DNA from 2 places in the Blautia sp. 1033sp1_1033st1_G9_1033SCRN_220408 genome. Region 2 is predicted to be linked to the other one. Evidence: predicted binding sites of a transcription regulator. Region 2 holds the regulator's gene; the other holds the start of a gene.
What was found. The regulator HrcA, encoded in region 2, represses chaperone genes, less so after heat shock. The targets are predictions, from matches to a motif close to TGTTAGCACTCNNNNNNNNNGAGTGCTAACA.
Positions count from the first base shown of each region.

Region 1: a site for HrcA is predicted at 2,102-2,132, ahead of AB5916_RS05465 (Hsp20/alpha crystallin family protein). Genes of this name have one in related genera too.

Region 1 is NZ_JBFKZO010000005.1:35,447-38,878, reverse strand. Features, by position in the region: gene clpB (ATP-dependent chaperone ClpB) at 1-1,447, opposite strand, end outside; gene AB5916_RS05465 (Hsp20/alpha crystallin family protein) at 1,540-2,001, opposite strand; gene AB5916_RS05460 (AEC family transporter) at 2,846-3,432, opposite strand, start outside.
Region 2 is NZ_JBFKZO010000005.1:138,985-142,416, forward strand. Features, by position in the region: gene AB5916_RS05970 (ComEC/Rec2 family competence protein) at 289-1,191, opposite strand; gene hrcA (heat-inducible transcriptional repressor HrcA) at 1,404-2,444, shown strand; gene grpE (nucleotide exchange factor GrpE) at 2,470-3,117, shown strand; gene dnaK (molecular chaperone DnaK) at 3,134-3,432, shown strand, end outside.

The DNA of each region.
Region 1 (3,432 bases), 100 kb from region 2:
TATTCACATCTTCAATCTGCTCACGCAGCTTCTGAAGCTTTTCCACAGACTTTTTCTCATTATCCCACTGAGCTTTCTGGGTATTAAATACATCCCTCAGATCTGCAAGCTCTTTCTGCAGGTCAGCAAGACGCTCCTGGCTTAAGCTATCCGTCTCTTTTTTCAGGGCTGACTCCTCAATCTCCAATTGCATAATCTTTCTGCGCTGCTCATCCAGTTCAGTAGGCATAGAATCCAATTCCGTCTTAATAAGTGCACAGGCTTCATCTACCAGGTCGATAGCCTTATCTGGAAGAAAACGATCCGTAATATATCTATGTGAAAGAGTTGCCGCTGCTACCAGGGCGCTATCTGTAATCTTAACTCCATGGAAAACCTCATACCGTTCCTTCAGTCCACGAAGAATAGAAATGGTATCTTCTACTGTAGGTTCATCTACCATAACTGGCTGGAAACGACGTTCCAGTGCAGCATCCTTCTCAATATACTGGCGATATTCATCCAAAGTGGTAGCGCCGATGCAATGAAGTTCTCCTCTTGCCAGCATAGGCTTTAACATATTACTGGCATCCATGGCTCCATCTGTCTTACCTGCTCCAACGATCAGGTGCAATTCATCAATAAACAGGATGATCCTGCCTTCGCTTTTCCTTACTTCTTCAAGAACAGCTTTCAGTCTTTCCTCAAATTCGCCTCTGTACTTGGCTCCTGCTACCAAAGCACCCATATCCAGGGAAAAAATCTTCTTTTCCTTCAGACCTTCCGGTACATCCCCTGCAACGATCCTCTGTGCAAGTCCCTCTACAACTGCAGTTTTACCTACACCAGGCTCACCAATAAGAACCGGGTTGTTCTTAGTCTTACGGGACAGGATCCGTACCACATTACGGATCTCCCCATCACGGCCGATTACCGGATCCAGTTTTTGATTTCTGGCCTTTTCCACCAGATCCTCGCCATATTTGGCAAGTGTATCATAAGTAGCCTCCGGATTGTCGCTGACCACTCTTTGATTTCCTCTTACAGTAGACAAAGCCTGCAAAAACCTTTCTCGTGTAATTCCAAATTCCTTCCAGATCTTTGTCATGCTTGGACTTGGATACTTTAACAGGGATAAAAACAGATGTTCCACAGATACATATTCATCCCCCATGGACTTGGCTTCATCCTCTGCATTTACCAGTGCTTTGTTCAGATACTGTCCAAAACGCAGTTCGCCGCCGGATACTTTTACTTTCTCGTCCAGTGCTTTTTCAACTGTATTAATAAAATAATCTTTATTGATATCCATCTTCTCGATCAGCTTCAGAATCAGGCTGTCTTCCTGCTTCAGAAGGGAATACAGCAGATGCTCCTGTTCAATCTCCTGATTGCCGTAAGAATAGGCAACCTTTTCCAGATTCTGCACTGCCTCAATGGACTTCTGTGTGAATTTACTGATGTTCATATACGTTCCTCCTCTCCGAATCCTTTTATATGGAAAAACTGCCGGCAGACAGCCTCCTTCTAGAAGCTGTCCATCGGCATTTCATAATACGATCATCCTTCAATGGAAATATAACGTTTCTCTTCCACTTCCGGCTTAGCCTGTTTCTTTGGAAGTGTAAGCTTTAAGATCCCATGCTTGAATTCAGCTTTGATCTGCTCATTCTCAATATCCTCACCAATATAGAAGCTTCTCTGGCAAGCACCAGTATAACGTTCTCTGTGGATATAACGCCCGCTTTCTTTCTCCTTGGAATCCTGCTCCAGAGCCTTTGAAGCACTGACTGTCAGATATCCGTTTTTCTCTTCTACTTTGATCTCATCCTTTGTAAATCCCGGAAGATCGATCTCTAATTCAAAACTGTCATTTTTCTCTTTAATATCTGTCTTCATCAGATTAGCTGCGTGATGTCCATACAGCTTTCTCTCTGCCCTGTGGTCTGCCTTATCATCATAAAATGGAAATCCAAAAACATCATCCAGTAAACTGTCTGTAAAAATACTTGGTCTTAACATAAGTCATATCTCCTTTCAATGGACTTCTTACTTTATTTATTAAAATTCTTGTTATCTTTATAATCCATTTCCTTTGTTCTGTACGTAATATAACACGCATTGTTAGCACTGTCAAGAGGTGAGTGCTAATAATTTTGTGAAGATTTTGTGACCGCTAGGAGCCATGCAAAATCTCTGTACCCTGTATAAATTTCCCAACATACCATACCTATTCATATAATGCATATCACCTCTTCTTTTTTTCATACTTCAGTATCCCCCTGGGAGGCTTGTTTTCCCCCTCTGTTTTGTTAAAATAAACATAACACAAACAACTGTGTTATCTACCAAATAAAGTGCATTACCTCCGCATATTGATGCACATTTAATTCAACCCATAAAAAAAGTACTTCCGATTCCACGGGAAGTACTTTTTTATATCATTATGGACCCAACAGACTAAAGTCCATAAAAAAATGCTAAGCCATAGGTTTTGATCTGTGGCTTAGCACTATATTTTATGGTTCAACTCTCAAAGTCAGGTTTCATTTTTATTTTGTCAAGAATATTGTGTATTTTTTTATCTTATTGTGTAATTACAAATCATTTTCGTCATTTTGCACAATATTTAATGTAAATCCACGAACTAATGACATTTACTTAGTGAAATCTCTTGCCCAAAAGGCATTCCTCTTTTTATTATTACTGTTTACGGAACTGGGATGATACAATTCAGTTTGGTACAATATAGTTCTAAATTATCCAAAATATAATTTTTCATTCAAATTCTAATTCATCACTCCCCAAATAATGAGAGAGTAACACACGATTCAAGTTAACCTAATCTGTCATTTAACATATCTCTCTAATAAATTATCAACGCCAGCACCATATATACCAGAATTGACACAATACAGTACAAAGAATTTGTAGTAGATACATATGCACTGCTTTCTTTTTTCTTCAGGAATGTCTGCATACTGAAAGTAGCCGGTGCAGACATATACAGAATGATTGCAAGATCCATAAGCTGTGAACTGCCTACAAGAAAATGGACAGCAAGTAGAACCCCAGCCATCATCACCGCCTGGACGCAAATACGAAGTATGATCGTTTTTATACATGGGCTGATCAGTTCTCGGGTCAACTCCATACTGTACCCTACCACAAGAAGGATCATAGAAGTTACAGAAGTGGTAAGAATATTTTCAACGCTAAGATAAACACCTCCAAAAGAGCTTTCAACAAGCCGTGAAATGATTCCGGTTAATCCGGCTGCAATTCCCAAAACGCTGGCTACAAATGCAGGAGTTTTTACTGCACTGAAAAACAGTGCCTTTGCACTAATCTTTCCTCCATTTTCAGTCTGTCCCAGCATTCCCATATATACACTGAAGCCAAACAGCAGTCCTGCAATATCCAATACAGCAATCTGGGAAAGATGTTCACTGC
Region 2 (3,432 bases):
GTGAAAAGGCGACGGGTTTCGGAAATATCAGCGGTGCAGCAAAGAATACCATTCCAGGGGATTTAACCTCCATGAATCTGAAAGAAGTGGAAAATATTATAAAAGAACATGAAAATCAGGGATTTCACATAGAGATGGAGCGGTAAGCGTATATAAAACAAAAAATCAGGTATCATAGCCCAGGGCTTGGACTGCTGGGGCTGTTTTATACAAATGACCGGCAGGTGTAAACACATCTGACCGGTCATTTTGTGATCTTACAGGAAATCCCCAATCTTCCTGCAATTTTCAGTGAATGATAACGCTTCGCCTGGAACTGTTGTAGGTATATACCTGTCCGCCAAGTGCTTTTATATTTTGAAGATTCCGGGCTACTGCAGGATAAGTCCGGAGAAAAGCAGGGGCATCCACAAAAGTGATATCAGCACCGATATATTTATAGAAGGAATAACGACCTGTATTATTGCCGTGGTGCGGCGCCTGCAGAAAGGTGGATTTTAGTTGCTTCTTATATGTACTGATCAGCCGTCTGCCTACCTTTGTGAGAATATCTCCTGTGAACAGCATGCTGGTTTTCCTGCCGGATACTTTAAATACCAGGGAGGAACCATTGCAGATGTCTTTGGTGGTATTGGTAAGGGTGTTGCTGTAACCGTTGAAAAACTGAAATTTCAGTCCGGAAAAACGGAAGCTGTCACCAGCTCCTTTCCAGTGGATTTTGGAGGTGCCGCACATTAATTTCATAAACTGCTGAAACACAGGATATTCATCCCAGCTGTGTTTAAATTTACGGTAGCGACTGTCATTGATCTTAGGAGCGATCACTTTTCGAATCTGGATATCTCCTGGAGAAGAAAAGATTTTGATAAAAGCACCGGTATGATCCGGATGCGGGTGAGTGATGATCCACAGATCAACTTTGCTGCCCAGACTTTGGATGGTCTTACGGACAAAGGCCTCCTGATCTGTCCAGCCACCATCTACTACGATCAGTTTGCCGTTACTGCCCTTGATGGTATAGAACATGGACTGCTTTCCGGCATGGTCATCGCCGTACTGGGTAACGCGCCAGGTGACAGAAGCAGTGCCGGCTGAGCATGGAACAGCAGGAGAAAGAAATAAAGCCAGTAAAAGAGTCAGAAGCCCGATAGCCAGTCCTGTAAAATAGGTCAGATGTTTTTTATAATCCATTGTAGTGTTTTCCTTTTTTTATATTGCGTAACTATATTATAAGCCGTTTACAATCATTTCTCAATCAGGAAAAATCATCACCAAATTTTCACACAAATATTTTGTAAAAAATATTGACAAACTTTTACAACAGGTGTATCTTAAGACCATAGATGTTAGCACTCCATTATGTTGAGTGCTAACAAAACAGATGGAGAAAGGAGCAAACATTCATGGATGACGTATTAGATGAGCGCAAAAAGAAAATACTGAAAGCAATCATCAAAACATACATGGAAACAGGTGAGCCGGTAGGTTCCAGGACAATTTCCAAATATCCAGATCTGAATGTAAGTTCAGCAACCATCCGGAATGAGATGTCAGACCTGACCGATATGGGATATATCGTACAGCCTCATACATCTGCAGGAAGGATTCCATCTGACAAAGGCTATCGTCTCTATGTAGATGAACTGACCAGGGAAAAGGAATCAGAGATCGCAGAGATCCGTGAGATGATGATAGAGAACACGGATAAGATGGATAAAGTATTAAAGAAGGTTGCCAAGGTTTTGGCAGCCAATACTAATTATGCCACTATGATCACGGTTCCACAGTACAGCGGAAGCCGATTGAAATTCATTCAGCTTTCCAGAGTCAGTGAGCACCAGCTGATCGCAGTTGTTGTTTGTGAAGGCAATGTGATCCGCAATCAGATCATTGATCTGGACGAAGAGATGGATGACCAGACTATTCTGAAATTAAACCTTCTTCTGAATACCAACCTGAACGGAGTTCCTATCCAGGATATCAATCTTGGTATGATCGCCAGACTGAAGGAGCAGGCAGGAACCCACAGCGGTGTGGTAGCTACCGTGTTAGATGCAGTGGCAGCCACCATTCAGGTGGATGAGGAAGATTTGGAAGTATATACATCAGGAACCACCAATATTTTTAAATATCCGGAGCTGGCTGACAAGTCCAGAGCAAGCGAGCTGATCTCCACTTTCGAGGATAAGAAGGAATTGGCAGATATGGTTCGTGAGAGCATGGGTGATCAGGAAAGCACAGGTGTGCAGGTGTACATCGGTGATGAGGTTCCCATTCAGACCATGAAGGATTGCAGTGTTGTGACTGCCTCTTATGAGTTGGGCAATGGGATGCATGGAACCATCGGTATCATCGGACCTAAGCGTATGGATTATGAGAATGTTGTGGACAGCTTGAAGAAGCTTAAGGTTCATCTTGATGAAGCAGTAAATAAGAAAACATAGAAAGGCGGTTGACAGCGTGTCAGATATAAAGAAAGAAACCGAAGCTACAGAAGAAACAGTTGAGATTCCGGTGACTGACGGCAGCGAAGAAGAGACAGCAGCCGAGGCTGAGGATACAGAGAAAGAATCTTCCAAAGAAGAGGAAAAAGAAGTTCCAGAGGCTGAAGCATCAGAAGAGCCAGAAACAAAAGATGCCAAACCGGAAGAAAAGACAAAGACTTCTTTCTTCGGAAAAAAGAAAAAAGATAAATTTGAACAGCAGGTGGAAGAGCTTACCGATCGTTTAAAGAGAAGCATGGCTGAGTTTGATAATTTCCGTAAAAGAACGGAAAAGGAAAAGGCCAGCATGTATGTGATCGGGGCAAGAGATATTGTTGAAAAGATCCTGCCTGTTGTGGATAATTTTGAAAGAGGACTTGCACAGGCTCCAGAGGGAGATGCCTTTGCAGATGGCATGAAGATGATCTACAAACAGTTGATGACCGCTCTTGATGAGATGGGTGTTAAGGAGATCGAGGCCAAAGGCAAAGAGTTTGATCCGAACCTCCATAATGCAGTGATGCATGTAGAGGATGAAAATGCAGGTGCTAATGAAGTAGTAGAAGTATTCCAGAAGGGATATACCTATAAAGATTTTGTTGTAAGACACAGTATGGTTAAAGTTGCAAATTAATCAGGAGGGAATTATCATGAGTAAGATTATTGGTATTGATTTAGGTACTACAAACAGTTGTGTAGCAGTTATGGAAGGTGGAAAACCTACCGTTATTGCAAATACAGAAGGATCCAGAACAACACCGTCTGTTGTTGCATTTACAAAGACAGGTGAGCGTCTGGTAGGTGAGCCTGCAAAACGTCAGGCTGTAACAAATGCAGAAAAGACAATCTCTTCCATTAAGAGAGAGATGGGTACAGATTATCGTGTAAATATTGATGGTAAGAAATATTCTCCACAGGAGATTTCCGCTATGATCCTTCAGAAGCTGAA